DNA from 4 places in the Bacillus pacificus genome. Region 4 is predicted to be linked to each of the others. Evidence: riboswitches for the same ligand, from Rfam matches in the RefSeq annotation. Region 4 holds a riboswitch; each other region holds the start of a gene.
What was found. A riboswitch is a leader RNA that binds a small molecule or an ion and turns the genes downstream of it on or off. The one in region 4 is predicted to bind S-adenosylmethionine.
Positions count from the first base shown of each region.

Region 1: another riboswitch for S-adenosylmethionine. It lies ahead of LMD38_RS19175 (Na+/H+ antiporter NhaC family protein); the one in region 4 lies ahead of LMD38_RS25050 (peptide ABC transporter substrate-binding protein).
Region 2: another riboswitch for S-adenosylmethionine. It lies ahead of mtnW (2,3-diketo-5-methylthiopentyl-1-phosphate enolase); the one in region 4 lies ahead of LMD38_RS25050 (peptide ABC transporter substrate-binding protein).
Region 3: another riboswitch for S-adenosylmethionine. It lies ahead of LMD38_RS26820 (bifunctional O-acetylhomoserine aminocarboxypropyltransferase/cysteine synthase); the one in region 4 lies ahead of LMD38_RS25050 (peptide ABC transporter substrate-binding protein).

Region 1 covers NZ_CP086328.1:3,696,730-3,704,808, reverse strand. The annotation lists gene LMD38_RS19200 (sodium-dependent transporter) at 1-751, shown strand, start outside; gene LMD38_RS19195 (hypothetical protein) at 934-1,095, opposite strand; gene LMD38_RS19190 (murein hydrolase activator EnvC family protein) at 1,197-2,468, opposite strand; gene gltP (glutamate/aspartate:proton symporter GltP) at 2,967-4,238, shown strand; gene LMD38_RS19180 (ribonuclease FAU-1 family protein) at 4,305-4,823, shown strand; SAM riboswitch class I at 4,944-5,049, shown strand; gene LMD38_RS19175 (Na+/H+ antiporter NhaC family protein) at 5,144-6,460, shown strand; gene LMD38_RS19170 (lmo0954 family membrane protein) at 6,689-7,045, shown strand; gene LMD38_RS19165 (PspA/IM30 family protein) at 7,096-7,758, shown strand; gene liaF (cell wall-active antibiotics response protein LiaF) at 7,865-8,079, shown strand, end outside.
Region 2 covers NZ_CP086328.1:1,293,278-1,301,356, reverse strand. The annotation lists gene LMD38_RS06915 (carbon-nitrogen family hydrolase) at 1-646, opposite strand, end outside; gene LMD38_RS06910 (pyridoxal phosphate-dependent aminotransferase) at 661-1,839, shown strand; SAM riboswitch class I at 1,904-2,009, shown strand; gene mtnW (2,3-diketo-5-methylthiopentyl-1-phosphate enolase) at 2,074-3,318, shown strand; gene mtnX (2-hydroxy-3-keto-5-methylthiopentenyl-1-phosphate phosphatase) at 3,315-3,974, shown strand; gene LMD38_RS06895 (methylthioribulose 1-phosphate dehydratase) at 3,971-4,609, shown strand; gene LMD38_RS06890 (1,2-dihydroxy-3-keto-5-methylthiopentene dioxygenase) at 4,587-5,099, shown strand; gene LMD38_RS06885 (hypothetical protein) at 5,404-5,679, shown strand; gene LMD38_RS06880 (DUF3909 family protein) at 5,718-6,050, opposite strand; gene LMD38_RS06875 (NAD(P)-dependent oxidoreductase) at 6,056-6,934, opposite strand; gene LMD38_RS06870 (serine hydrolase domain-containing protein) at 6,939-8,078, opposite strand.
Region 3 covers NZ_CP086328.1:5,210,032-5,218,110, forward strand. The annotation lists gene LMD38_RS26800 (response regulator) at 1-590, shown strand, start outside; gene LMD38_RS26805 (FMN-dependent NADH-azoreductase) at 780-1,406, shown strand; gene LMD38_RS26810 (transcriptional regulator YeiL) at 1,468-2,139, opposite strand; gene LMD38_RS26815 (YjjG family noncanonical pyrimidine nucleotidase) at 2,246-2,941, shown strand; SAM riboswitch class I at 3,213-3,318, shown strand; gene LMD38_RS26820 (bifunctional O-acetylhomoserine aminocarboxypropyltransferase/cysteine synthase) at 3,411-4,709, shown strand; gene metA (homoserine O-acetyltransferase MetA) at 4,693-5,598, shown strand; gene LMD38_RS26830 (homoserine dehydrogenase) at 5,740-7,035, shown strand; gene LMD38_RS26835 (YczE/YyaS/YitT family protein) at 7,059-7,685, opposite strand; gene LMD38_RS26840 (LacI family DNA-binding transcriptional regulator) at 7,784-8,079, shown strand, end outside.
Region 4 covers NZ_CP086328.1:4,867,437-4,875,515, forward strand. The annotation lists gene modB (molybdate ABC transporter permease subunit) at 1-317, shown strand, start outside; gene LMD38_RS25030 (GRP family sugar transporter) at 619-1,470, shown strand; gene pnuC (nicotinamide riboside transporter PnuC) at 1,538-2,188, opposite strand; gene proC (pyrroline-5-carboxylate reductase) at 2,376-3,179, shown strand; gene LMD38_RS25045 (aldo/keto reductase) at 3,181-4,014, shown strand; SAM riboswitch class I at 4,166-4,273, shown strand; gene LMD38_RS25050 (peptide ABC transporter substrate-binding protein) at 4,406-6,046, shown strand; gene LMD38_RS25055 (peptide ABC transporter substrate-binding protein) at 6,433-8,073, shown strand.

The DNA.
Region 1 (8,079 bases), 1.2 Mb from region 4:
CTTAAAACCAGATTTTTCAAAGCTGACAGCAGATACGATTTTATACGCGATGGGACAATCATTCTTCTCGCTAACAGTTGGGGCCTCAGTAATGGTCACGTATAGTTCCTATTTGAAGAAAGAAGAACATTTAGCAAAATCAGCAACATCTATTGTAAGTTTAACTGTTTTTATTACAGTACTTGCAGGATTAGCGATTTTTCCGGCGATTTTCGCATTAGGTGTTAAGCCGACTGAAGGACCGGGGTTACTATTTATCGTCCTTCCAGCGGTATTTGCGAAAATACCATTTGGACAATTTTTCTTCATTATGTTTTTGGTGTTATTCTTCTTTGCAACGTTAACATCTGCGATTTCCATGCTTGAAATTGTAGTAGCATCTGTTGCGAAAGATAACGAGAAAAAGCGTCCGTCAGCATCGTTATTAATTGGTATTCTAATTTTTGCGGTTGGAATTCCGTCAGCATTATCGTTTGGTATTATGAGTGATGTGAAAATATTTGGGAAAACATTCTTTGATTTAGTCGACTTCTCAGTAAGTAACGTATTGCTGCCGTTAGGGGTACTAGCTATTTCGCTATTCGTACCAAATAAAATGAGTAAAGAAATGTTAATGAAAGAATTAGAAGTTACGGAAACGAAAGGGAAAACATTATTTAATATTTGGTTCTTCTTACTTCGTTATGTTATTCCAGTAACCGTAATTATTGTATTTTTAAATGTGATAGGCGTATTTAAAATGTTTGCATAATAAAGTGAAACTTTAATCAGTGGGGGTTTTCTTCATCCCGCACTGATTATCATCCCTCACCAATCGGACTTTAATGGGCAGCCGCCCCCCACCTAACTTCTTTGCTTTCGCTGCATTTTGAGGTGGGGGTCTTACTGCCCATTAAAGTGGGATAAAAAGACGGAGAAATCTCCGTCTTTTTATTATGTTGTAGGTGTATTTAATAAACGATTATATGCTTTATAGGCTGTGACGACTGCGAGGAATGATCCGATTAAAAATAAAACTGAGCCGCCAAATGTAAATATCCGGCCAATAAAAGTCTCTCTAGCTTCTTGTATTTCTTGTTGTAATTGTGTATTCATATAATTCACCCCGTAAACTATAGGCATTTAGTTGTAGTCTATGTGGAATGCCTATAGTGTGTGAAGGGGAAATAAAAAAACTCGGTATGCACCGAGTTTTTTTATAATCCGATATAAGGAGATGGATCAACTGCGTTTGTCTTACCGACATTCCATTCTCCAAGATGAAGTTCAAAGTGTAAATGTTGTCCGTATGATTGGCCGGTATTCCCCATAAATCCAAGTTGAGTTCCTTGTTTTACAGTTTGTCCATTCGATACAGAACGGCTACTCATATGAGCATATACTGTTGTATATGTTTTTCCGTTAATACGGTGAGATAAGTACACAACATTTCCGTAACTAGATGATAATTCTGAGCGAATAACAACGCCATCTGCAGCGGCAATAATTGGAACAGTTCCTGAAGCAGCGATATCGATTCCTTTATGGTTATCAATAGAGCGCACGCCAAAACCAGAAGTTTTTGATCCAGCTGCTGGTTTAATAAATCCACCGATGTTTGTATCGTGTGGTGTTGGGGCCGCTTGAGCTGTTTGAGCAGATGTAGCAGCTTGTTTACGAGCTTCTTCCGCCTTGCGAGCTTCCTCGGCTTTACGAGCTTCTTCTGCGCGTTTTTCTTCTTCAATTGCCTTTTGAACAGCTTGACGCTGATTTTCTAAAATGCCTTTAGATTCTTCTAATCCTTCAATCTCTGAATCTACTTTTGCTACTTTCGTATGTAGATCGCTAATAAGAGTTTGTTGCTGTTGTTGGTTGTTTTGTAATTCTTGTTGTTTTTGTTCTAATTTTTGCTCGGATTCTTTCAGTTGTTGCTCTTTTTTCTCAACAGCCTCTTTTTCTTTCGTCACAGCATCTTGGTCATTTGTTTGTTTTTTCACAATATCAGTATCGTTGTTTAAAATTAAACTGACAGAGTACATATTATCAACAAGATCAGCAATGTTTGCAGAATTTGTTAATACTTCCGTAATGATATTTGTGCGAGGTTTTTCTTGCATAGATTGCAGTCGTTGCTTAATAACTTCCTGACGTGTATCTATGTTTGTTTGTAATTGCTCTATATGTTTCTTTTTTTCAGTAATTACTTGTTGTGTTTTACTAATTTCTTTTTTTGTATCGTTTAATTCAGCTTCGTTTTTATTAATAGAAGTAGTTAAATCGTCGATTTTTTTTTGTAATTCTTGAATTTCTTTTTCTATTTGTTCTTTCTCGGCTGATTTATTTTGTAAGTCATTTTGTTTTCCTTCTAATTCAGATTGAATATTAGATAATTTATCTTGATTCGTTTCAGCGTATGCGGGTGAAAGTAACGGGGAAGCGAAAATCGTTCCTGCTGCTAAAACGCTGAACGCTACAAATTTCTTTTTCATGGTTGTCTGGCTCCTTTCCCTATGAATGTTATATATCATAAGAAGAAGAGTGTCTATCGTTGTAACCATAATGTAAAGAAAATTTTATAAAATTACTAAGTTTTGTCGGAATTTATCATTTTTCAGCGATAAATTTCACTGCAGATGCATTTTTTATATTTGTGTAACAAGGGTGTATTTTTAGAGTTCCTTGTAAAATAAAGGAAAAAGTAAAATTGTTTTATGTAGTGAAATATTAGTTATACATTTAATAAAAGACTGGTAAGGAATCGTTCTCATGTTAGGTTTTCTGACATGGGTTTTATTTTTGTCAAGAAAATTATTTGCGTTCGGGCAAACTTATTTTGTTGTCAGATTTTAAATTTTGATTTATGATTTTTAACAGGGACAAAATGTAGTGAATTGTCGAATAATATGTAATACTCTTAATTTCAAGTTTTATAGAGATAGATAGAATGAGAGATAGAGTGAAACATCGAAGAGGGGGTTACAACAAATATGAAAAGAATAGGACTTGCATGGCAAATTTTAATTGGTCTTGCGCTAGGTATTGCAGTTGGGGCGATTTTCTTTGGCAATCCGGCAGTGGTGAGCTATTTACAACCAATTGGTGATATTTTTATCCGATTAATTAAAATGATCGTTGTACCGATTGTTGTAGCGAGTATTGTTGTTGGGGTTGCTGGTGTTGGCGATGTTAAAAAATTAGGTCGACTAGGCGGAAAAACAATTATTTACTTTGAAATTATTACAACAATTGCAATTATTGTCGGTCTATTAATTGCGAATATTTTCCAACCAGGAAAAGGCGTAAATATGGAGCAGTTAACAAAGACAGATATTTCGAAATATACACATACGACAGAGCAAGTGCAAAGTCATTCGTTTGCAGATACATTTGTAAATATTGTTCCAACAAACATTGTAAAGTCATTAGCTGACGGAGATATGCTTGCTATTATCTTCTTCTCTGTATTATTTGGTTTAGGTGTAGCAGCAATTGGTGAAAGAGGAAGACCGGTTCTTCAATTTTTCCAAGGTGTAGCTGATGCAATGTTTTACGTAACAAATCAAGTTATGAAATTTGCACCATTTGGTGTGTTTGCACTAATTGGAGTTACAGTTTCTACATTTGGTCTTTCTTCATTAATTCCATTAGGGAAATTATTAATTGTAGTATACGGGGCAATGATTTTCTTCGTTGTAGTCGTATTAGGACTTACAGCGAAAATATTTGGAATTAACATTTTCCAATTCTTTAAGATTTTAAAAGATGAACTGATCTTAGCGTACTCTACAGCAAGTTCAGAAACAGTTTTACCAAAAATCATGGAGAAAATGGAGAAGTTTGGTTGTCCAAAGGCAATTACATCTTTTGTTATTCCGACAGGTTATTCATTTAACTTAGATGGATCAACTTTATATCAAGCAATTGCGGCTATTTTCTTAGCACAAATGTATGGTATTGATTTATCTATTACACAACAAATTACATTATTACTTGTATTAATGCTTACATCAAAAGGTATTGCGGGTGTACCTGGCGTATCATTCGTTGTATTATTAGCGACACTTGGTACAGTAGGTATTCCAGCTGAAGGTTTAGCCTTTATTGCTGGTATTGACCGTATTTTAGATATGGCCCGTACAGCAGTTAACGTTGTAGGTAACTCTTTAGCAGCTGTAGTTATGTCTAAGTGGGAAGGTCAGTATGACGCTGAAAAAGGACAAGCCTACTTGAAAGAAATTTCTAATAAGCAAGCAGCTTAATTATAATTTGAACAAGCTCTCACATAATATGTGGGGGCTTTTCTATATAGAAAGGGAGCAGACGAAATGAAACGTAAATATGGTGACGGTTCTTCGTGGAAGCGACTAATAGAGAGGGATTATACTGTTAAGCAAATAGAAGAAGGAATGCTAGGAATACTGGAAATAAAAAAGGTGAGAGAACCTAGTTTTAAAGCATATGATGGTAAGGAACTTTGTATTGCTGGTAATCAGTATACGTGGATTCAATATTTCATAGATGGGAAAAACTTTGCGATTACAGCTATGTTAGATGATCAGAAAAAATTAGTGCAATATTATATCGATGTGGCGAAAGAATATGAAATAGATGACTGTGGCTTACCATATTTTGATGATTTATATTTAGATGTAGTGTTATTACCGAATGGTAAAATGTATGTACTCGATGAAGATGAGCTAGAGGATGCTTATAAAAGTGGCGATGTTACAAAAGAAGAGTATGAGTTAGCTTGGTACACTACGAAATGGATCATAGCTGCAATAAAAAATAGTGAATTTTATTGGATTTCAATATTGGAAGAAGAAATCAAAAAGTTAAAATGATTATTGTATTCAAATTTTTGTATAATTACCAAAAAAATCTATACAAAAAATAATTGACTTTTGTTTTGTAAGCGAGTAAAGTTAGGGAAGAAATTATTATTAAAAAATAAATATGAAACCTTCTTATAAAGAGAGGCGGAGGGACTGGCCCTACGATGCCTCGGCAGCGGACTCGATTTCAGAGTGCTGTGCCAAATCCAGCAAGCATATGCTTGAAAGATGAGAAGAGCGTTTCTTATAGATGTATAAGACCTCTTCTCGTTGGAAGAGGTCTTTTGTTATTCATTAGAAAAAGGTTGAAACTAGGGAGAGATGGTACTTTGAAAGAAACGAGAGGAAATGGTTTGGCATTATTACCACTTGGGATATTTTTGGCGCTATTTATTGGTTCTGGAATTATTACAGGTGATTTCTATAAATTGCCGATACTTGTAGCAATTTCAATTGCTGTAGGAGTCGCTTTAGCAATGAATCGTAAAGAAAGTTTTCATGTAAAAGTGGAACGATTTGCTAAAGGTGCAGGGAACCCAGACATTATGATTATGGTTCTGATTTTTGTACTGGCAGGAGCATTTTCTGAAACAGCAAAAGGGATGGGTGGCGTTGATTCTACAGTTAACTTAGCGTTATCGATTTTACCACAAGGATTTATCGTAGCTGGCATTTTCGTTATAGGAGCATTTATTTCATTAGCGATGGGAACTTCAATGGGAACAATTGCTGCATTAGCACCAATTGCTGTAGGTATTAGTGGGCAAACTGATATCTCAATTGCACTTACGATGGCTACTGTTGTTGGCGGAGCGATGTTTGGTGATAATTTATCATTTATTTCAGATACAACAATCGCAGCTGTACGTTCACAAGGAACAGAAATGAAAGATAAGTTTAAAACGAACTTTTTAATTGTATTACCAGCAGCTATTATTACAATTGTACTATTAGTAATCATTACTTTAGGAAGCGATACGCAGATTAAAACGCATAGCTTTGACTGGATAAAGATTTTACCGTATGCAGGAGTACTTATTACAGCGCTACTTGGTTGGAATGTACTTATCGTGTTAACTGGTGGAACTGTACTATCTGGGGTTATCGGTCTTTTAGATGGAAGTTATACGTTAGAGAGTTTCTTTAAAAGTGTAACGACTGGAATGGGCGGTATGATGGAGTTAGTATTACTTGCTATTTTAATTGGCGGTATGGTCGAATTGATTCAATATAATGGTGGCATTCAATATTTAATGAATATTTTAACGCGTAACATTCGTTCAAAAAAAGGAGCAGAGTTCGGTATAGCTGGTTTAGTAGGTATGACGAATATGTGTACAGCGAATAATACCATTTCTATTATCTTTACAGGTCCGCTTGCGAAAAACATTGCAGATCAATATGAAATTGATCCTCGTAAATCAGCGAGTGTATTAGATCTTTTCTCGTGCTGTGTGCAAGGGTTAATTCCGTATGGTGCGCAAATGTTAACAGCAGCAGGATTTGCGGCGTTATCTCCAATTGAACTGTTACCATATGCGTTTTATCCAATCTTAGTTGGCGTATGTGGAATCATTTCTATATTAATTGGTTTCCCGAGGTTTTCTAAAGTAGCGGAAAAAAAAGAGTATCATAAAACAGCATAATGAAAATGAAGTGTATGAAAAGTAACGAAAGCCGTACAGAGAATGTTCTCTGTACGGCTTTTTATGTGCGGGAAAAGAGTGAACGATCCCATGCTACCGTATGTTTTTACAAAAGGCTGAATGCAACTCGGTCTTAAGTCTGAGTTAAAAACGGTTCTTAAGCTCGTTATGGAAAAAAGAAAAAATAGTTAAGATAAGAGTATCAAATCGAAGGGAGGCAAGCACAAGATGAAACAATTTCTAGCGTTTATCGCGGCTGGTATTTTAGCTTTAATTGCTCTTGGTAGTCTTGCTGGTATTGTAGGATTCGCAATCGGAGCAGGAGTTGTGTACTGGAGCTATAAATCATTTGTGCGAGCACAATCATTTTTTGGAAAGTTAGCTTGGGGTATTGTTGGTTTGATCGGCTTGTCCATCGCCCTTTCTCATTCCCCAGCATTAATCGGTATAGCAGCATTAGTAGTTTTATACTACGGATACCGTGAGTGGAAAAAAGAAAAAGATGTAGTTGTTGATTCTGCTCCAGAAAGTTCTAAACCATATAGCAACTTTGAAGATGAGTGGAACAAGTTAATGAAAAACTAATATAAAATCAATCAAATCAAATTTATAAAGTAGAAGAGAGGAAGATTATAATGAAACAATCTTTATTCGGACGTGTACGCGATGCAATTTTAGCAGATTTTCATAATGTGTTAGATGAGAAAGAAAGAAAAAACCCAATTGCTATGTTAAACCAATATTTACGTGATAGTGAGCGTGAAATAACAAAAATTGAGAAGTTAATTCAGCGTCATAAAACATTAAAATCTAACTTTGCTCGTGAGCTTGAGCAAGCACGTTATTTCGTGAATAAAAGATCTAAGCAAGCGATCATCGCTCAAGAAGCAGGCGAACTACAACTACATGAGCGTGCATTAGAAGAAGTAGCTTATTATGAAGGGCAAGTAACTCGATTAGAAGAAATGTATGCAGGTGTTGTAGAACAAATTGATGAGCTAGAGCGTCGTCTTTCTGAAATGAAAAATAAATTAAAAGAAATGCACGCAAAACGTATGGAATTAATGGCACGTGAAAATATGGCACATGCAAATCGTCGTATGAATACTGCGATGCATAAAATGGATGAAAATAATCCATTCTTACGCTTTGAAGAAATTGAAGATCATATTCGCGACTTAGAAACTCGTATGAACGAGGAGCATGAACGTGACACATTTGATATGAAGATTGCAAAGCTGGAGCGTGAAATGAAAGAAAAGAATGATGTATCGTTAGCGAAAGAGTTAACAAAATAATAGTAGTATATTATAAAACAGGCTTATGATATAGTGATAGGAGAAAAGGTGTTGGAAAGCAATGCCTTTTCTTCTATGTATATGTGACAAGAAGGGGGGAGCTGAAATGAAGAAACATTTTTCAAAGACACAATTAATGGGGATGCTCCTCATCATATTTGGATTCGGTCTTTTTCTTGATATGATACTTGGACATTTTGAACCAGGTGGTCTCATTTTTGCATTTATTATGCTTATGTTTGGAAGGCATTATCGTAAAAAGAATCGTTATGTACGGGGAAATGTATTTTTATTTGTCGGTGGTATCGTATTTTTATTCTT
Region 2 (8,079 bases), 1.7 Mb from region 4:
CAACTGCTCTTGCTTGTAATAGCAAACGCCAATGTGCTAAACGAACTAATGGCCATTCAGCTACAACAAATAAAACTTTTGCACCTTTAGCAGTATGAACGCGCATCCACTCCGGAAAACGAATATCATAGCAAATTGTGCCAGCGCACTCTACATCATCTAACTTAAATTCACCAGTACGATTTCCAGCGATTAAATATTTATGTTCATCCATAAGCTGAAATAAATGCACTTTACTATATTCATGGACTAGTTCTCCTTTATTCGTTACAACATACATTGTATTTGTAACACCTCGCTCCGTTTGCTTTGCTATAGAACCACCAACAATATGTACACCATATTGTTTCGACCATTCTATCAACTTTTCTTTCGTTTCCAATCCATCCCTATCTGCAATTTCAGAGAGTCTCGTTAAATCATAACCTGTTGTCCATAGTTCTGGTAAGACGATAACATCTGGTCTTTCCTTCATCGCTTCGCTTATTTTATTTTTAGCATTCTCAATATTTTTTTCTACATCTCCAAAGACAATATCCATCTGAATACATGCGACTTTCATTTTTTCAGCCCCATTCTCATTTTTTTCTTTACAAAATACTGGAAAGATTATATCATTTGTCACTAGAATTGTAACAACTTTCAAAAGAGGTGGAAAGTATGAAATCATTTCAACCTTCTGAGATAGTAACATCATTGCCAACACAATTTTTCGCTTCACTTGTTGCAAAAGTTAACAAAGTCGTTGCAGCTGGTCACGATGTTATTAATCTAGGTCAAGGTAATCCAGATCAACCAACACCGCAGCATATCGTAAAAGCTTTGCAAGATGCTGCTGAAAAGACCATTCATCATAAATATCCGCCATTTCGCGGACACGAAAGCTTAAAAGAAGCTGTAGCAACATTCTATCAACGTGAATACGGCGTAGAATTAAATTCGAAAACTGAAGTTGCTATTTTGTTTGGTGGAAAGGCTGGATTAGTAGAATTACCAGTTTGCTTTACAAACCCTGGTGATACGATTCTCGTTCCCGATCCAGGTTATCCAGATTATTTATCAGGTGTCGCTTTAGCAAAAGCAAAATTTGAAACAATGCCACTTATTGCAGAAAATAACTTTTTACCAGATTATGCGAAAATTGATGATTCTATTGCCGAGCGTGCAAAATTAATGTTTTTAAACTATCCAAATAATCCTACAGGTGCTACTGCATCAAAAGATTTTTTTGATGAAACGATTCATTTTGCCAATAAACACAATATATTAGTTGTTCATGATTTTGCTTATGGTGCTATAGGATTCGACGGTCAAAAGCCAGTTAGTTTCTTACAAGCAGACGGTGCCAAAGATACAGGAATCGAAATTTACACATTATCGAAAACTTTTAATATGGCTGGCTGGCGCATCGCTTTTGCTGTAGGGAATGAAAGTGTGATTGAAACAATCAACCTATTACAAGATCATATGTATGTTAGCATCTTCGGTGCAGTTCAAGATGCCGCCCGCGAAGCACTATTAAGTTCACAGTCTTGCGTAATAGACCTTGTAAATAGTTACGAATCTCGACGAAACGCTCTTATTTCAGCTTGTCACTCAATTGGTTGGAATGTAAACATTCCAACAGGATCATTCTTTGCATGGCTTCCTGTTCCAAAAGGATATACTTCTGAGCAATTTTCTAATATTTTACTAGAAAAAGCACATGTCGCAGTTGCTCCTGGTGTTGGATTTGGTGAGCATGGCGAAGGGTATGTCCGTGTTGGTCTCTTACATACAGAAGATAGGTTAAGAGAAGCCATTCATCGAATTGATAAATTAAATTTTTTCAAAAAGTAATTGACAACATGAAAAATATCTGACAAAATTCAGTTATCTTAAAAATTTAAACATTTCTAAATACTTCTTATCAAGAGCAGGTGGAGGGACGAGCCCGACGAAACCCGGCAACCGATCTACAATTGTAGACACGGTGCTAATTCTCGCAGCATTACGCTGACAGATAAGGAGCTGGTTGTAAAAAAACCTCTCCTTAGCTGAGAGGTTTTTTTATTTAACTAGGAGGTTATAACAATGAGCGGAATTATAGCGACATATTTAATCCATGATGATTCACATAACTTAGAAAAAAAAGCTGAGCAAATTGCACTCGGTTTAACAATTGGCTCTTGGACTCATTTGCCACATTTATTGCAAGAACAATTAAAGCAGCATAAAGGCAACGTCATTCATGTTGAGGAATTAGCTGCACATGAACATACCAATTCGTATTTACGTAAAAAAGTGAAACGCGGAATTATTAAAATCGAATATCCGTTATTAAATTTCAGTCCAGATTTACCAGCAATTTTAACGACTACATTTGGAAAGCTATCACTTGATGGCGAAGTAAAATTAATTGACTTAACTTTTTCAGACGAATTAAAAAAACAGTTTCCTGGTCCAAAATTCGGGATAGATGGTATTCGAAATCTTTTACAAGTACATGATCGTCCCCTTTTAATGAGTATTTTTAAAGGAATGATTGGACGAAATATTGGGTATTTAAAAACGCAATTACGCGATCAAGCAATTGGTGGTGTAGATATCGTAAAAGATGATGAGATATTATTCGAAAATGCATTAACACCACTTACGAAACGCATCGTATCTGGAAAAGAAGTTTTACAATCCGTATATGAAACGTACGGACATAAAACGTTATATGCCGTAAATTTAACAGGACGAACTTTTGATTTAAAAGAAAATGCGAAACGTGCAGTGCAAGCTGGAGCTGATATTCTATTATTTAACGTATTCTCTTACGGACTAGATGTACTACAATCACTTGCAGAAGATGATGAAATCCCGCTTCCTATTATGGCACACCCTGCTGTAAGTGGTGCTTATTCCGCATCCAAGTTATATGGAGTTTCATCTCCATTATTACTCGGAAAGCTACTCCGTTATGCTGGGGCTGACTTTTCATTATTCCCATCTCCATACGGAAGTGTTGCGCTAGAAAAAGAGGAAGCTCTTGCTATCTCAAAATATTTAACTGAAGGCGATTCATTTTTCAAGAAGAGCTTTTCTGTTCCGTCTGCTGGTATTCACCCTGGTTTCGTTCCCTTTATTGTACGAGATTTCGGTAAAGATGTTGTTATTAATGCTGGTGGCGGAATACATGGACATCCAAATGGGGCGCAGGGCGGCGGTAAAGCTTTCCGTGCTGCAATTGATGCTACTTTGCAAAATAAACCACTCCATGAAGTAGATGACATAAATTTGCATAGCGCACTACAAATATGGGGAAATCCCTCTCATGAGGTGAAATTATGAGTATTCAAGTATTTTGTGATTTCGATGGCACGATTACAAATAATGATAACATTATGTCCATTATGGAAAAATTTGCACCACCAGAAGCTGAAGAAGTAAAGAATAGAATTTTATCACAAGAGCTATCTATTCAAGAAGGTGTTTCTCAATTATTTCAATTCATACCTACTAATCTGCACGATGAAATTATTCAATTTTTAATAGAGACTGCTGAAATCCGTAATGGTTTTCATGAATTTATACAATTTGTAAATAAAAATAATATTTCCTTTTATGTTATATCAGGTGGAATGGATTTCTTCGTCTATCCACTCTTACAAGGACTCATTCCGAAAGAGCAAATTTACTGTAATGAAACAGATTTTTCAAATGAATACATTACGGTGAATTGGCCTCATCCTTGTGATCATAATTGTCAAAATCATTGCGGATTATGTAAATCATCACTCATCCGTAAATTAAGTAATACAAATGACTTCCATATTGTAATCGGAGATTCAATTACTGATTTACAAGCTGCGAAACAAGCGGATAAAGTGTTCGCTCGTGACTTCCTTATTACAAAATGTGAAGAAAATCATATTTCTTATACACCATTTGAATCGTTTCACGATATTCAAAACGAATTAAAACATTTGTTGGAGGTGAAATTATGAAACAACTTTTTCGTCAATGGTATGACTTAAGCGAGATAAAAAAAGAATTAACAACACGAAATTGGTTTCCAGCAACGAGTGGTAATATTTCTATAAAGGTTAGTCATGAACCACTCACTTTTCTCATTACAGCAAGTGGTAAAGATAAAACAAAAACGACTCCAGATGATTTTCTATTAGTAGATCATCTAGGGGTTCCCGTATTAGAAACTGAATTACGTCCTTCAGCAGAAACAATCTTGCATACACATATTTATAATAATACGAATGCTGGATGCGTCCTTCATGTTCATACAACCGATAACAATGTTATCACAAATTTATATAGTGATGCAGTCACACTTCAAAATCAAGAAATTATTAAAGCTCTCGATATTTGGGAAGAAGGTGCAACAATAAACATTCCTATTATCGAAAACCATGCCCATATCCCAACGCTTGGAGAAAACTTCCGCAAGCATATACAAGGAGATTCGGGGGCAGTATTAATCCGTAACCATGGTATTACCGTATGGGGCCGAGATAGCTTTGATGCAAAGAAAAGATTAGAAGCTTATGAGTTTTTATTCCAATTTCATATAAAACTATTATCAATTCAAGGAGGCGTTTCTAATGGCGCAAATTCGTATTCATGAAATAAATACTCGCATTGAAAATGAAGTGGAAGTATCAAAATTTCTACAAGAGGAAGGCGTTTTATATGAGAAATGGAATATTTCCAAACTTCCTACTCATTTAAAAGAAAATTACTCATTAACAGATGAAAACAAAGCTGAAATATTAGCTGTGTTTTCAAAAGAAATTGCTGATGTTTCATCACGCCGAGGTTATAAAGCACATGATGTAATTTCACTTTCAAATAGCACACCTAACCTTGACGAACTATTAATTAATTTCCAAAAAGAACACCATCATACTGATGATGAAGTTCGCTTTATTGTTAGTGGTCATGGCATCTTTGCCATTGAAGGAAAAGATGGGACATTCTTTGACGTTGAACTTGAGCCAGGCGATCTCATATCTGTTCCTGAAAATGCAAGACATTATTTTACCTTGCAAGATGATCGTCAAGTTGTAGCTATTCGTATTTTTGTTACAACTGAAGGCTGGGTTCCAATCTATTAAGGTAGTTAGTTGAATAAAAGGCCTTGGACCCCCTTTTCCAACCTTTTATTCACTCTACATATATACATCCTCCTATGGAACAGGCTTATTTCATTTTGAAATAAGCCTGATTTTTTATGGTTCTAACCGTATTATTCCTTCTTTTCAGTACAATCTCTCCCTTCAATTTTTCAAGTATATTTATTAATACTTTTTGAACATTTATTGAACTTTTTTTGAACTTTTTCTGAAAATTCTGTTTTATATATGATATACTACAATTAACTAAGAAGGAAAAGAAAATCGCAAACAGAGGGGGAGAATCATGAGTTTACTTATCGCACTTATACTAGGGGTTACGTGTGGAGCACTTCCTATTATTCTAGGAGCTATTATGGAAGAGTTAGAAGTTGGTGTTTTAGGTTTTGTTGCATCTTGTGTAAGCGCTTTACTTTTTGGTTTATTCGGTGCTATTCCTGTTTCAATTCTCTGTGCATTTTATATAGTACGCCATGCTCGTACAAAACAATTTGGTCCTAATCACATCGCGCAAGTGATTCCATTCCCAATCGAACGATGCCGCCGGGCTTCTAGCTTATAATTACAAAATTAAAAATAAAAGTCCTCAAATGAGGACTTTTATTTATTTTCTTCTAGAAATTGAAACAATTCTTGTAGATGCAAAGCGTCTTCACTATAGCTAACAGATACATGATATATACCATCAATCTCCGCTTCCATGTAAAGGTCAACTCCATCTCGATCATATTTCAATGCCAAATAAAATTCCATTTCTTCTAGCATCTTTTTTGAAGTTCGAATAACGTAATGCCCTTTCTCATCTCTTCCATATTCGAAATTCGGTTCAAAATCATATTTTTGTTTAAAAGCTTCTTTTTGTTTTTCATTAATTTGTATACATGTTGCTCTTTGTACAGTATCAATCATCTCATCAAATTTTTGAAGATCCATCTCATTTACCCCCTTACGTATTTTTTGTATAACACTTGTGTTCCGCTATTTTCTTCCCCATCTTTTATTAGCTCTTCATACAATTCCTTCGCCAAACTTAAACCTGGTACTTGTAATTGTAATCTTTCAGCCTCATCTAACGCGATCTTCATATCTTTCATAAAATGCTTTACATAAAAACCTGGTTCAAAATCTCCCTTTAACATTCGAGGAGCTAAATTACTTAATGACCAGCTACCTGCTGCTCCCGTTGAAATACTCTCCAATACTTTATCAGGATCTAATCCAGCCTTTTTCGCATAAGCAACAGCTTCACATACTCCAATCATGTTGGAAGCAATCGCAATTTGATTGCACATTTTTGTATGTTGTCCACTTCCAGCAGGCCCTTGCAACTGAATATTTGTTCCTAGTTTTTCAAATAACGGTAAACATCTATCATATATTTCTTTCTCTCCACCGACCATAATTGCGAGTCTTGCTTCTTTCGCACCAACGTCTCCTCCAGATACAGGTGCATCTAACGTATATACATTCTTACTTTTTCCAGTTTCATTAATACGTTTTGCCAATGTTGGTGTAGATGTCGTGAAATCAATTGCGATTGTGCCTTCATTTGCATTCTCCAAAATTCCATCTATCCCAAAGTACACTTCTTCTACATCATGTGGATACCCAACCATAGTCATTACAACATCAACTTGCTTTACTAACTCTTTCGGTGTATCACACCAATTTGCACCATCTTGCACTAAAGAGTCTGTTTTCGATTTTGTTCTATTATATACATATACTGTATGACCGTCTTGCATTAAATGACGCACCATACTTTTTCCCATTACACCAATACCAATGAAACCAATTGATACATTTTTATGTTTCATTTTCTCATCCCCTTTGTTCTAATAAATCACTTACCATCTTTCGGAAATCTTTATTAAAGTCATCATCCATACTATTTTTCACGTTTGAAAATAAAATAACAAAAGTCCCTTTTTCTTTATTAAAATTATTGAAAGTATTCCACCCAGATAGTACACCATGGTTATGAAAATAATCCGGATATATGTAAAAACTAAATGCATATTTTCGTTCTGTTGAAGGTGAAAACATCGCTTGTATACTTTGTTCAGAAAGAAGTTTCCCATTTATAATTGCTTCGTCTAATTTCTTCATATCTCCAACTGTCGTATACATCTCACCACAACCATATAGCCAATCCATGCCTACCTTCTGCGCTGGTACAAGCTCTTGATTTTTTTTCACATAACCCTTTGTGAAATTTTTATCTCCAGGTACCATATTTCCCATACCAGATTCATGCATATCTGCTTTTATAAATATATTTTCTTTTATGTAATCTCCTAAAGGTTTTTTCGATATATGTTCTATTATATAGGCAAGCACCATATAATTATAATCTGTATATCTCCAACCTGTTCCTGCAGGAAATTCTAAATTTTGACGTCCAATCCAATTCATTAACTGTAAACGGGAGGCAGCATTAACATTGCCTTTTGCGTGTTCAGGTAAACCAGAGGTATGCGTTAATAAATGATATAACGTAATATTTTTATTCTCCGGAAATGAAGGAATATATTTATTTACATTATCTTGAATATTTAGCTTCCCTTGATCCTGCAGTTGTAAAATAGATGTAGCCACAACTGTTTTCGTAATAGAACCGATACGATATTTTGTGTGAGGCGTATTTTCTATTTTATTTTGAACATCAGCATACCCATATCCTTTATTCAATATAACATGCTCTTTATCTGTTACCAAAACTGTTCCATTGAATTGCTTTCCGACTAAATATTGATCTAATTTTTGAGATATGCTAGCATAATCAATTTGCTTTTCTTTTTTTTCTTCTTCTATATTCTCTTGTACTTCTGATTCAACAGCAGGATTCACCTTAGTTGTTAATTCTTTACTTTCCTTTATATTAGGATTATAGAGAAAATAGTATACTCCTCCACAAACTACAGCACATATTGAAACTATCATCATTATTTTTTTCATCATA
Region 3 (8,079 bases), 340 kb from region 4:
TTTTCTTAAGTACACAGGAAGATATAGAGTTAGTTGGAGAAGCAAGCAATGGGAAAGAGGCACTAATAAAAGTAGGGGAGACGAATCCTGATGTTGTGCTAATGGATTTATATATGCCCGAAATGGATGGTGTTGAGGCGACAGCGTGTATTAAAAAAGAATATCCAGATGTGAAAGTAATTGTATTAACTAGCTTTTCTGATCAGGCGCATGTGTTACCAGCATTAAGGGCTGGAGCAAGCGGGTATATTTTAAAAGATGTAGAACCGGATCAGCTTGTTGAGGCTATTCGAAGTGCATATAAAGGTAATATTCAATTACATCCTGATATAGCAAATGCTCTTCTCTCTCAAACATTACCTGTAGAAGAAAAAGAAGAAGAGCCTTCTATTCAAGTGGATGTGCTAACAGCGAGAGAAAATGAAGTATTGCAGCTATTAGCGAAAGGGATGAGTAATAAAGAAATCGCTTCTGTTTTAGTTATTACAGAAAAAACGGTAAAAGCTCATGTAAGTAGTATTTTGAGTAAGTTGAATTTATCTGATCGTACGCAAGCGGCATTATATGCAGTGAAAAATGGAGTTGTATAAGACGAAAGTCGTAAGACCTAGTTCGCCTTTAGAAGGTGGACTTTTTTTATGGAAAAATACGTCTATGTGAGGACGAAATTGTCTTGATATAAAGATAAAATATGTTTGTAAGCAACAAAACAACAATTACAAGGGATACCTTTTTAAAAGCATATAACAACATAAGAGTGAGTAGTAGGAGGAAAAACAATGGCAACAGTTTTATTTGTAAAAGCAAACAACCGCCCAGCGGAACAAGCAGTTAGTGTGAAATTATACGAGGCATTTTTAGCGAACTATAAAGAAGCACATCCAAATGATACAGTAGTAGAACTTGATTTATATAAAGAAGAATTACCATATGTAGGCGTAGATATGATTAATGGTACATTCAAAGCAGGTAAAGGATTTGATTTAACTGAAGAGGAAGCAAAAGCAGTAGCAGTTGCTGATAAGTATTTAAATCAATTCCTAGAAGCTGATAAAGTCGTTTTCGGTTTCCCATTATGGAACTTAACGATTCCAGCAGTATTACACACATATATTGACTATTTAAACCGAGCTGGTAAAACATTTAAATATACGCCAGAAGGCCCAGTTGGTTTAATTGGTGATAAGAAGATTGCATTATTAAACGCGCGCGGCGGTGTATATTCTGAAGGTCCAGCAGCTGAAGTAGAAATGGCTGTTAAATATGTAGCAAGCATGATGGGCTTCTTCGGTGCAACAAACATGGAAACAGTAGTTATTGAAGGACATAATCAATTCCCAGATAAAGCAGAAGAAATCATTGCAGCTGGTCTTGAAGAAGCAGCTAAAGTAGCAAGTAAATTTTAATTGAAAATAAAATCGTCACTCAAAAAAGTAGCATTAACAGATAAACGTTAATGCTACTTTTTTATATTTTAAGTTCGTCAGCTAGTTTTTCTAACTGAATTCGATCTTGTATGTAATAGGTTCTTCCATCTTTCCGTAAGTAATTTTGTTGGCAAAATTGGTTTAATACATATAAAAGGTGACGGTAGCTAACATTTAAGTATTCCGAAACCTCGGTATGTTTTTCTATATAACTGTTATTTTGTTCTGTTAATAGAATAAACGCCGCTAATCGATTTTCGAACGGATAACTATTATTTTTAGCATAACTTTCTGTTCGGGTAATGGTTTTCTCACCGATAAATTTGCATAGTTTCTGTAGAAAGGTAGCATCTTGTAACAAAAGATGCTGACAATCCTTAAGAGGAAGCGCTAAGCATATACAATCTTCAATTACTTCCACCGTTTTCGTAATAGATTCTACGCCAATTAATCCTAATTCCCCAATGAACGAAGGTGCCTGAATAAAGTTAATCAAAGAGACCTTTCCGTTTTTGTGACTCATATATATTTTTGCTTTCCCAGCAATTAAGTAATAAAGATAAGGAACATCGACCCCTTCATTACATATCTTTTCTCTTTTCTGAAAGGAATGTAGTTCAGCATACGGTAAGATATCAAAAGAAAAAAGAGTATGGAAATTGTAAGTTTGTATGTAATGAGAGATTTCTTCGCTATTTCTGCTGACTTTCATGTTTTCACCTCATGTTTAGTATGAGATATCTCCTATTATTTTTACAAGAAAGAATGATACGATTTACGTAAATTTGTTTTTGTAGAAAAGAGAGTGTGAAGGGCTTATGAAAAAATATAAAACATTATTATTCGATGTAGATGATACATTGTTAGACTTTCAAAAGGCAGAAAAATCGGCATTACGTATGCTTTTTGAAGAGAAAGGGATGTTTCTAACTAGCGAAATTGAAGCGCAATATAAAAAAATTAATAAAAGTCTTTGGACTGCTTTTGAAGAAGGTGAAATAAGTCGTGATGAAGTTGTAAATACACGATTTTCAATTTTGTTTAAAGAATACGGGGAAGAAGTAGATGGGATATTATTCGAAAATAATTATCGCAGTTACTTAGAAGAAGGAAATCAGCTCATGGAAGGTGCTTTACAATTTATAAATCAAATTCAAAGTGAGTACGATTTATATATAGTGACAAACGGTATTTCTAAGACGCAAGATAAACGATTACGTAATGCAGGGTTACATGCCTTGTTTCAAGATATTTTCGTTTCTGAAGATACAGGTTATCAAAAGCCGATGAAAGAGTATTTTGATTATGTTTTTGAAAGGATCCCTAACTTTGTTCCTGAAGAAGGGCTCATTATTGGGGATTCGTTAAGCGCTGATATGAAAGGTGGATATGTAGCGGGAATTGATACTTGTTGGTTTAATCCAGAAAAGAAATGTAATAATAGCGAGATTGTGCCAACATATGAAGTGCAAAATTTTGAAGAGTTATACGCGTTATTGAAGCAACATGTGTAATGAGAATAGGCAGTGGAACTTTCGTCTCTACTGCCTATTTTTTATTGGTAGTTTCATTATGTTTTGGAAGTAGAAATGCATTTCCGATAGCACCTGCTCGAATCGTTTGTAATAGTAAATTAAGTGAAGGTTTTAAAAGGTCTTTTTCAAATGAATATAGAATATATTTCTTTTGTTATGTACATTAAATTCCTTGTAGTTAATTTAGAACATTCAGAAAAACTGATTGACATTAGGAAATTATTGCTATAAAATCAACGGTAATTGCATAGTCTTATCAAGAAAAGGTGGAGGGACAGGCCCGATGAAACCTTGGCAACAGCCGTATAACGGAATTGTGCCAAATCCTGCAGGTAATAAACCCTGAGAGATAAGAAAGAGCCTTTAGAGCGTGTTTTCAAACTGCTCCTTTCTTGTTTTCAGGAAAGGGGCAGTTTTTTATTTTGTATAAAAGAAAGGAGAATAAGAGATGGGAGAATCATGGGGGAAAGGAACAATTTGCGTGCAAGGTGGCTATACGCCAAAGAATGGTGAACCGCGTGTTTTACCGCTTTATCAAAGTACAACGTATAAATACGATACTTCGGATGATTTAGCAGCCTTATTTAATTTAGAGGCAGAAGGATATATATATACGCGTATTGGAAATCCTACTTTAGCTGCATTTGAGCAAAAGCTAGCAGATTTAGAGGGTGGCGTAGGAGCTGTTGCAACGGCTTCTGGGCAGGCTGCTATTATGCTTGCTGTTTTAAACATTTGTAGTAGCGGAGACCACTTGCTTTGTTCTTCCACAGTTTATGGCGGGACGTTTAATTTATTTGGAGTGAGTTTGCGTAAGCTTGGTATCGATGTTACATTCTTTAATCCGAATTTAACTGCTGATGAAATTGTGGCCCTTGCTAATGATAAGACGAAACTCGTTTATGCAGAATCGCTAGGAAATCCGGCGATGAACGTTTTAAATTTCAAAGAACTTTCAGATGCAGCGAAAGAGTTGGAAGTACCTTTTATCGTGGATAATACATTAGCAACTCCTTATTTATGCCAAGCATTTGAACATGGAGCAAATATTATCGTTCATTCTACGACGAAATATATTGATGGTCATGCAAGTTCGTTAGGTGGCATTGTTATTGACGGAGGGAACTTCGATTGGACAAACGGGAAATATCCTGAACTAGTTGAACCGGATCCAAGTTATCACGGCGTAAGTTACGTTCAAAATTTTGGTGCAGCAGCTTATATTGTGAAGGCACGTGTTCAATTATTAAGAGACTACGGAAACTGTATGAGCCCATTTAATGCGTATGTTAGCAATATCGGCTTAGAAACATTGCATTTACGAATGGAGCGTCATAGTGAAAATGCTCTTGCAGTTGCTAAGTGGCTTGCTGATCATGAACGTATTGAATGGGTGAATTATCCGGGATTAAATAGTAATGAAAATTACTCGTTAGCACAAAAGTATTTGAAAAAAGGTGCTAGTGGTGTTTTAACATTCGGCATTAAGGGAGGATTAGAAGCAGCAAAAGAATTTATCGCAAATGTAAAACTAGCAACTCTCGTAACGCACGTGGCTGATGCGCGAACTTGCGTTATACATCCCGCAAGTACAACACATAGACAATTAAGTGCTGAAGATCAGCGCTTAGCTGGCGTCACATCAGATTTAATTCGTCTATCAGTTGGTATAGAAGATGTTTCGGATATTATTGCAGATTTAGAAGCAGCGCTAGTCGGAGGCAAACAACATGCCGATCATAATTGATAAAGATTTGCCAGCTCGCAAAGTGTTGCAGGAGGAAAATATTTTTGTAATGACAAAAGAGCGAGCAGAAACACAAGATATCCGGGCATTGAAAATTGCTATATTAAACTTAATGCCTACAAAGCAAGAAACAGAAGCGCAATTACTTCGTTTAATTGGCAATACACCGTTGCAATTAGATGTACATTTACTTCATATGGAATCACACCTGTCCCGTAATGTCGCACAGGAACATTTAACGAGTTTCTATAAAACATTCCGTGATATTGAGAATGAGAAATTTGATGGACTCATTATTACAGGAGCACCAGTTGAAACCCTTTCTTTTGAAGAGGTAGATTATTGGGAAGAGCTTAAACGTATTATGGAGTATTCAAAAACGAATGTAACATCTACGCTTCATATTTGCTGGGGGGCACAGGCTGGTTTGTATCATCATTATGGTGTTCAAAAGTATCCTCTTAAGGAAAAAATGTTTGGTGTATTTGAACATGAGGTTCGTGAGCAACATGTGAAATTGTTACAAGGGTTTGATGAGTTATTTTTTGCCCCGCATTCTCGTCATACGGAAGTACGAGAGAGTGACATTAGAGAAGTGAAGGAGTTAACGTTATTAGCCAACTCTGAGGAAGCGGGCGTTCATCTTGTTATTGGGCAAGAAGGAAGACAAGTGTTTGCGCTCGGTCATAGTGAATATAGTTGTGATACGTTAAAGCAAGAATACGAGCGAGATCGTGACAAAGGGTTAAATATTGATGTGCCGAAAAATTATTTTAAGCATGATAATCCAAATGAGAAGCCGCTTGTAAGGTGGAGAAGCCATGGAAATCTATTATTCTCTAATTGGCTAAATTATTACGTGTATCAAGAAACCCCTTATGTATTATAAAAAAAGATTGTGTAACACGTGGCAACGTTTTCTCTGCAGTGGTTAACTTATATTTTTCCGAATGTTCTAAAAACATTGTTTTTCAGATTTTTTACTCATATAATTTCATCTAAACACAATTTTTGAGGGGTGGACAGTATTATGAAAGAAATTCAAGTTGGCTTATTAGGTCTTGGGACAGTTGGTAGCGGTGTAGTTCGTATCATTACAGATCACCAAGAGCGACTGATACACCAAGTAGGTTGTCCTGTAAAAGTAACGAAAGTGCTAGTACAAAATATTGAAAAAGAGAGAGAAGTAGAGGTACCTTCTACTCTATTAACGCAAAATGCAAATGAAATTTTAGATAATCCAAATATTGATGTTGTCATCGAAGTGATGGGTGGCATTGATGACGCAAAATCGTATATTTTACAAGCTTTACAAAGCGGGAAGCATGTTGTGACTGCCAATAAAGATTTAATGGCGTTACATGGAGCGGAACTCTTAGCGGTAGCAAAAGATAATAAAGCAGATTTGTTTTATGAAGCAAGTGTAGCCGGAGGGATTCCGATTTTACGAAGTATCGTAGAGGGACTTTCTTCAGATCTTATTACGAAAGTAATGGGAATTGTAAATGGAACGACAAATTTTATTTTGACGAAAATGTCAGATGAAGGGAGAGCATATAACGACGTGTTAAAAGAAGCTCAGCAACTTGGATTTGCAGAAGCAGATCCAACATCAGATGTAGAAGGTTTAGATGCAGCAAGAAAAATGACAATTTTGGCTACCCTTGGTTTCTCTACAAATGTAGAGCTTGGAGATGTGAAGGTAAAAGGCATTACTTCTATTACAGAAGAAGATATTGAATACAGTAAGAGTTTAGGATACACGATTAAATTAATCGGTCTTGCGAAGCGAGATGGTGAGAAATTAGAGGTTACAGTTGAACCGACATTACTCCCAAATACACATCCTCTTGCGGCCGTGCAAAACGAATATAACGCTGTATATGTGTATGGTGAAGCAGTTGGAGAAACGATGTTTTATGGACCAGGTGCAGGAAGTTTACCGACAGCAACAGCTGTTGTTTCTGATTTAGTAGCTGTAATGCAAAATATTAGATTAGGGGTAACAGGAAATAGTGCTGTAGTCCCGCAATATCAAAAAGTATTAAAAGAGCCAGACGAAATTGTTGTGAAGAAATTTTTAAGACTTCATGTGAAAGATGAAATTGGTGTATTTGCAAAAATTACTTCGTTATTCTCTGAGCGTGGTGTTAGCTTTGAAAAGATTATTCAGATGCCACTTGAAGAGAAAGGAAAGGCTGAAATTGTCATTGTAACGCATCGTGCATCTCTTGCTGATTATGATTATATTCTACATACGTTGCAAGGGTATGAAGAAATAGATTGTTTGAAAGCAAACTACCGAATTGAAGGAGATGCTAAGTAGTATCTCTACTAATAAAAAACCTATTAAGCAGCTTGCTTAATAGGTTTTTTTCTATTTAAAATTTGTGTACCAACTTGAATAAATGCTTGTATAATCCAGCCTGTTGTAAAGGATAAAATAATTGTTCCAAAATAGATAGGTCCATCTAATAAGAAGCTTAATGTTAAAAATAAGAATGCTAACGAAATTTCTGTCCTTCTAAATGTCCATTTCTTTTTCTCAGCAACTGTTAAAACGAAAGCTTCTTGAGGTGCTGCGCAAAGATTTGTAGAGACGTAAAGACCAATACCGGCTCCAACGAATAGATTTCCGCAAATAAGTGTTATATATTTTGGAAGAGAACGGATAGCGTCCATAATAGTCGTAATGGAACCAATCCAATCAACAAAAAGAGAAATAAGAACCATTGTTACAATTGTACCGATCGTAATTTGTTTTTTATTCCAAAAGAGTACGATAAGGGTAAAAGCAAAGTTAATCATGAAAATCCAAAAACCGATACTTATCCCAAAATTTTGATATAGTGCAATAAAGAAGGAATCATAAGGGCTCAGTCCAAAGGAAGTAATTGTCGTCATCATATTAATGCCGATGGCGAGAATGAGTAGACCGCCAATGAAAAATATATGTTCTAATTTGACTCGAAGCATAGTTGTATATCCTTTCAAAAAGTATTTGCTAGGAAAGGATATATTGTGGAAAGCTTACCAGGTCAAGGGAGAATTTTTGCAGGGAAGGGGAAAATGAGATGACGAATATAAGAAAGATTGCTGAACTTGCTGGGGTATCTGTTTCAACTGTTTCACGTGTACTAAATAATCATCCATATGTGAATGAACAGAAGCGAAAAGAAATTTTAGCAATTATAGAAGAATTAAACTATACGCAAAATGTGAATGCAATTCATTTAGTGAAAGGGAAAACGAATGTCATTGGCGTTTTATTACCGCATGTAAATGACCAATATTATAGTGCTATTATTGAGGGAATATCAAAGGAAACAGCAAAGAATAATTATAATATGATGCTTTGTCAGACGAATTA
Region 4 (8,079 bases):
AAATTGAAGAAAGTGCTCGTGACCTTGGTGCAAGTGAATATCAAGTTTTTCTACACGTCACACTTCCGCTTGCATTTCCTGCTTTACTAAGCGGAATGATTTTGAGCTTCGTTCGTGCGCTTGGTGAGTTTGGTGCTACACTCATGTTTGCCGGAAATATTCCTGGTAAAACACAGACTATCCCAACTGCAATTTACATGGCGATTGATGCAAGTAATATGCAACTCGCCTGGACACTTGTCGTTATCACTATTAGTATGTCCCTCCTATTTTTGCTATGTATTCAGCTTATTAATAAAAGAATTACTAACTCTTAAGGCAGCTCTTTTTGAAGCTGCTTTTTTATTTCTTAGGAAATAAAAATATACCATCGGGAAATAACTGAATTTTAACTTTTATTTAAATATACATTCTATTTGAATTTACTTTCTAAAATAGGCAATTTCCTGTTATTATATGGAGGTGTTTGAAAAAATGAAGAAATGAAAACGCATTTATATCGTGAATTCTTCATCCTGTTTTAGCGATCGGTAATCTTCTACTCTAGTAGTGGGGCATTACCGATCGTTAGAACGATATGTAATTATATTGGTATAGCAAAACGAAGGGAGTCTTGTAATGGACATTTTATTAGCGCTTCTTCCTGCAATTGCATGGGGAAACATCTTATTAGTAAGCGTAAAAATGGGCGGTGGTGCATATAGCCAAACGGTAGGTATGACAATCGGTGCTCTATTCTTCGCAACAATTATGTATGTATTTACTCAACCAGCTTTAACAATGACAATCTTGATTGTTGGTTTTATTTCAGGTTTATTCTGGGCTTTAGGACAAGTAAACCAATTAAAAACAGTTGAAAAACTAGGTGTTTCAACTACTGTAACAATTTCTACTGGTATGCAACTTGTTGCAACTTCTATCTTTGGGGTTATCGCTTTCCGCGAGTGGACTACTACTACAACGATCATTCTGGGAACGATTGCAATCCTATTAATCGTAGTTGGTGTTGTATTCACATCATTAGATGATAAAGAAAATGCTCAGCCACCAGGACAATTGAAAAAAGGACTTCTTACTTTAATTGTTTCTACTTTTGGCTATCTTGTATATGTAATTATTATTCGTTGGTATAACATCGATGGTTGGTCTGCTATTTTACCACAAGCAGTTGGTATGTTTGTTGGTGCGGTTGTACTGACATCTAAACATAAACCTTTTAACAAATATGCAATCCGTAATGCTTTATCTGGTTTACTATGGGGAACTGGAAACTTATTCTTACTTCTTTCACTACCACGTGTCGGAGTAGCAACAAGCTTCCCATTATCTCAAACTGGAATCGTTATCTCAACATTCGGTGCGATTGTCTTCTTAGGTGAAAAGAAAACAAAACGTCAATTGATCTTTATTGCACTAGGTAGTGTTTTAATTATTGGTGGCGCTGTATTGTTAGGTATGACAAAAGCATAAACTTATATTCTATTAATAAACCCCTGAAGCGTATGTGCTTCAGGGGTTTTCCAACTCTAATTATTTTCTAGATATAATTATTTGTATGTTTTTGTCCCTTATAATTGTTCTTCCACTCTAGTAAACCAGCTATACATATAAAGAGATTAATAACAGCTAATATTAGCATAACGTATAACCCGGAGGAAATATAAATTGAAATACTAACTACATTATATAAAATCCATAAATGCCAGTTTTCTAAGATTTTTCGACTTAGCATAAATTGAGCTACTAAGCCTAATACAGCATTTAAAGCATCTAAATATGGACTTGTTGATTCTAAATAATGAACTTGATAATAACCCCAACCAATCCATGCAGCTAAAATAAAGACTATATAGAAAATCCAACCTTTCAAATCTAAACGAACTGTTGCTTTTACCTCTTCTTCACCACTGCGTGCAATCCAATAATACCAACCATATACATTAAAGATAAATTGAAAGGCTGCCAATACTGCCATTGCATATAAACCTTGTGTAATAAAAATATATAGAAATACCGCAACAGTAATCATACCGAATAAAAAGTTGGATACTTTTTCTCTTGCTAATAGCCAAACATTGATAATTCCCATGACCGATGCAAAGATTTCAATATAGCTCGATTGAATATACAATCCAACCAATACACAAATAATACTAGTAATGAGTAAAAAGAGCGGACTTCTAATCATAATCATCTCTCCCCAGATGTGTAATAAATTCCCTATCACCAGTATAAGGAATCACTCTCCCTTTCACCATTAATTTCCTACTTTTCATTATCTATTCCATCTACAATAAGCCTTTTCTTTTTACAAAATTCTCTTAAAAATGGTATCGTTTTTTATAACATATCTCCACTAGAAAGGAATAGAGGATATGCTAACTAAACATCGAATTCTATTTATTGGTGCTGGTCGTATGGCAGAAGCTATATTTTCCGGATTACTGAAAACAAGCAAAGAATACATCGAAGAAATTATCGTTTCTAACCGAAGCAACGTAGAAAAGCTAGAACAATTACAAACGCGATATAATGTGTCTACTACAACAGATTGGAAGCAGCATGTTACATCTGTTGATACGATTGTTTTAGCAATGCCGCCTTCTGCACATGAAGGTTTATTAGCGGAATTATCTCCGTTACTATCGAGTCAACTTGTCGTAACGGTAGCTGCTGGCATTGGCCCATCTTATTTAGAAGAAAGACTTCCTAAAGGAACACCTGTTGCTTGGATTATGCCAAATACAGCTGCTGAAATCGGAAAGTCTATCTCCTTATATACAATGGGACAATCGGTAACCGAGATGCATCAGGAAACCTTGCAACTGCTTTTAAGAGGTATTGGTACTTCGCAACTTTGCACTGAGGAAGAAGTTCATCAGCTTACTGCAGTTACGGGAAGTGCACCGGCCTTCCTTTATTACTTTGCTGAAAGCTTAATTGAAGCAACAAAAAGTTATGGAGTTGATGAAGCGACTGCCAAACACCTTGTCATTCAAATGATTTCTGGCTCTGCCTCTATGCTCGAACGAACGCAAGATCCAGCTAACCTCCGCGAACAAGTAACAACACCAGGTGGTTCCACAGCTGAAGGTCTCAAAGCTTTATATGAATATAATTTTTCAGGGGCAATTCAAAAAGCAGTAGAAGCAACAAACAAAAAAGCTAGGGGGAAATAATATGAGTTTAACAAGTTTAAAAGACTATACAACATTACATAACGGTGTAAAAATGCCTTGGTTCGGCTTAGGTGTTTTTAAAGTAGAAGATGGTTCAGAAGTAATTGAGTCTGTGAAAGCAGCAATTAAAAATGGCTACCGCAGTATAGATACTGCAGCAATTTATCAAAATGAAGAAGGCGTTGGCCAAGCAATTCGTGAATCAGGTGTTTCACGTGAAGAATTATTTATTACATCAAAAGTATGGAATAGCGATCAAGGATATGAAACAACACTTCAAGCATTTGAAACTACATTAGAAAAATTAGGACTAGAGTATTTAGATTTATATTTAGTACATTGGCCTGTAAAAGGGAAATATACTGAATCATGGAAAGCGTTAGAAAAACTTTATAAAGACGGCCGTGTTCGTGCAATTGGCGTGAGTAATTTCCATATTCACCACTTACAAGACGTATTTGAAATTGCTGAAATTAAGCCAATGGTCAATCAAGTGGAATACCACCCACGTTTAGCACAAGAAGAGTTACACGCTTTCTGTAAAGAACATAATATCCAGCTTGAAGCTTGGTCACCATTAATGCAAGGACAACTATTAGATAATCCAACGTTGCAAGAAATTGCGACAAAATATAATAAATCAACTGCGCAAATTATTTTACGCTGGGATCTACAAAACGAAGTTGTAACAATCCCTAAATCTATTAAAGAACATCGCATTATTGAAAATGCAAACATCTTCGACTTTGAATTAAGTGCTGATGATATGAAAGCAATTCAAGCTTTAAATGAAGACCGTCGCGTTGGTCCAGATCCAGATAACTTTAACTTCTAGTAGAAAAACCACTGCCATATGCAGTGGTTTTTCGTTAAAGAAAACTGAAAATTTAAACTATATTTCATTCAGTTGACACTTCATCATCCAAGGTGTAAGATTTTGAATTATCAAAGAAACACAAAAATTAATAAAGTTTATTCGTTTACTCATTGTATCAAGAGAGGTGGAGGGACTGGCCCTTTGAAACCTCGGCAGCAGGTTCATTTTTTGAATACTGTGCCACTTCCTGCAAGCTTTATAGCTTGAAAGATAGAATGAGGGACTTCGTTTATATACGGGTGCATAACTTGTACGTAAAAATCCCTCTTTCTCAATATGAAAAGAGGGATTTTTTATTTTTCATTTCCCTCATCATCATCCAAACTTAATTATTTAGGAGGAAAATCAAATGAAAAAAAAGTTTGTACCCGGTATTGCGTCAGTTGTAGGAGTAAGTATTTTATTAACTGGTTGCGGTAGTTATAAAAACGAAGCAAGCGGAGCAAATGCAAAAGACGAGGCACCTAGTAAACAGGTTTTAAACTTATCTTCACCTACTGAAATACGAACAATGGATACAGCTCGTGCTACAGATACTGATTCTGGTCAAGTAATGAGAAACGTATTTGAAGGTTTGTATAATCTTGGTGAAGGTAATAAACCTGTCCCTGGTGTTGCAAAATCTCATGAAGTAAGTGGCGATAAAACGAAATACACATTCCACCTGCGAGATTCAAAATGGTCAAACGGCACTCCTGTTACAGCGAAAGATTTTGTCTTCGCTTGGCAAAGAGCTGTCGATCCAGCAACAGCCTCTGAATATGCATTTCTATTCTTTGATATTAAAAATGCAACAAAAATTAACAACAAAGAACTTCCAGCCGACCAACTTGGTGTAAAAGCAGTTGATGACCATACGTTTGAGGTAGAATTAGAACGCCCTGTTCCATATTTTATTAGCTTAACAGCGTTCCCAACATTTCTACCAATTAACGAGGAATTCTTTAAAAAACAAGGTGATAAGTACGCTTTAGAAGACAATACAATCTTGTACAACGGCGCTTTTACACTAAGCGATTGGAAGCATGAACAAAGCTTTAAATTCAAGAAAAACCCTACCTATTGGGATAAAGATACTGTCAAACTAGAGGAAATCAATTTTAACGTCGTAAAAGAAAAATCAACAGAAGTAAACCTATTCGAATCAAAACAATTAGACCGTATAAAATTAACATCCGACTTCGTTGATAAATATAAAAAAGATGCGAACTTTAAAGAACGCCCGAACGTAGGCGTACAATTTTTACGTATGAACCAACAAAACAAAGTACTACAAAACGTGTCTGCACGCCAAGCAATCGATCAAACAATTGATCGAAAATCCTTTGTAAATACGTTATTAAATGATGGATCTACACCAACCTTTGGTCTCGTTCCAAAAAACTTTGCAAAAGGGCCTGATGGAAAAGACTTCCGTACTTTAAACGGAGATTTAACCAAAGTTGATACAAAATCTGCACAAGAGTTATGGAAAAAGGCGAAACAAGAGCTTGGTTCTGAAAAAATAACATTAGAATTATTAACAAGTGATGCTGACCTTGATAAGAAAACTGGTGAGTTCTTAAAAGGACAACTAGAAAAGAATTTAGATGGATTAACAGTAAATGTGAAACCACAACCACGTAAACAACAAGTTTCACTTTTATTAAAAGGTGACTATGAAATTGGTATTGACGGCTGGAGCCCTGACTTTGCTGATCCAATTACATTCCTTGAATTGTTTACAACGAATAACCCTTACAACTTGGATCATTACTCTAATAAGGAGTTCGATGAAACAATTGAAAAAGTGAAAACGACTTTAGCTGGTGATGAAAAAGCTCGCTGGGAAGCATTACTAGCATCTGAGAAAATATTATTTAAAGACTCAGTTATCGCTCCCCTTTACCAAAAAGGCGAATCTTATTTAGAACGTTCTTATGTGAAAGGAATTGTGCAAGTAGACTTTGCAGGCCAATTAAACTTCAAATGGGCACAAATTGAAAAATAAAAGGCAAGCTGAATTGAAGTTTTTCTATCTACAACAATTATTTTATTGAAAAAATGTATTAAAAGCGGATTCTCAATAAGAGAAAATCCGCTTTTTTAATATATTATTTTAAAAAATTAATACTCCACTTTTTATTATTGACATATAGTTCTTCTCAGTGTTAATATTCTAAATAATCAAAGAAACGAAATATTTCACCATCAAAATATAACGTCTCCTATGTTGAAACATATAACGATACATTATATTTCAACATGTATATACATATAGAACACCTGATTACCTACATATACATATTTATAATAGGTTTTCTCTTCTTCTATAAATACACTTCAAGACATGGACATTATGACGTTACGAACAACACATTTAGGGAGGAACGAACAATGAAGAAAAAAGTTGTACCTGTTGTTGCATCTGTTTTAGGGGCAAGTCTATTACTAACTGCTTGCGGGGGAAATAAAGATCATGCAAGCGGAGCGAAAGCAAAAGATAAAGCACCTGATAAGCCGGCAATTAACTTATCATTCGCTTCAGAAATTCCAACAATGGATGTTGCAAAAGCAACGGATGGGGAATCCATGAGCGTAATGCGAAATGTTTTTGAAGGTTTATACGCAATGGGAGAAGATAATAAACCAATTCCTGGTGTTGCTGAGTCGGTTGACGTTAGTCCCGATAAAACAAAATATACATTCCATCTGCGTGATTCAAAATGGTCAAACGGTACTCCTGTTACAGCAAAGGACTTCGTCTTCGCTTGGCAACGTGCCGTAAACCCTGACACAGCAGCTGAATATGCATTCTTATTCTTCGATATACAGAATGCGAAACAAATAAACCAAAAACAATTACCAGTTGATCAATTAGGTATTAAAGCTGTTGATGACAAAACGTTAGAAGTACAACTAGACCGTCCTGTTCCTTACTTCTTAAGCTTAACGACATTCTCAACATTCTTACCAATTAATGAAGAGTACTTAAAGTCTCAAGGCGATAAATACGGTTTAGAAACAAATCATTTAATTTACAACGGTGCTTTCACATTAGATAACTGGAAACACGAACAAGGCTTCCAATTGAAGAAAAACCCTAACTATTGGGATGCTAAAACGGTAAAATTAGAAGAAATCAACTTCAATATCGTTAAAGATAAGTCTACAGAAGTGAACTTATATGATTCAGGACAAATTGATCGCGTTGCTTTAACTGCGGAGTTTGTTGATAAATATAAGGGCGATCCAAACTTCAAAGAACGTGCTGAAGTTGGCATTCAATTTTTACGACTCAATCAAAAAAATGAAACATTAAAAAATCAACACGCACGCCTTGCTATTAACGGCGCAATGAATAAAAAAGCATACGTAGAAACAATTTTAAATAACGGCGCTGTTCCAGCTGAAGGAATGATTCCTGCGAAATTTGCAAAAAGCCCTGAAGGCAACGACTTCCGTAAAGAAAACGGAAATCTAGTGAAAGATGATGTGAAAACAGCGAAAGAAAACTGGAAAAAAGCGAAGCAAGAACTTGGTACTGACAAAGTAACAATTGAACTCTTAACAAGTGATAACGCTTTAGCTAAAAAGACTGGTGAATATTTAAAAGGTGAACTAGAAAAGAACTTAGATGGATTAACAGTGAATTTAAAACCACAACCACGTAAACAACAGTTAAAACTACTATTAAGTGGTGACTATGAAATCGGTATTGATGGCTGGGGCCCTGACTTCGCTGACCCAATTACATTCTTAGATTTATTTACAACAGATAGTGCGTATAACTTCGATAAATACTCTAACAAAGAGTACGATGAGCTCATTCATAAAGTAAAAACAGATTTAGCTGGTGATGAAAAAGCTCGCTGGGAAGCAATGAAGCAAGCTGAAAAAATTCTATTACAAGACGGTGCTGTCGCTCCTTTATACCAACAAGGTCGTTCTTACTTACAACGCGGATTTATTAAAGGACTTGTAACAACTGACTTCGGTGGTGAGTTTAACTACAAGTGGACAGAAGTTACAAAATAATGAGTG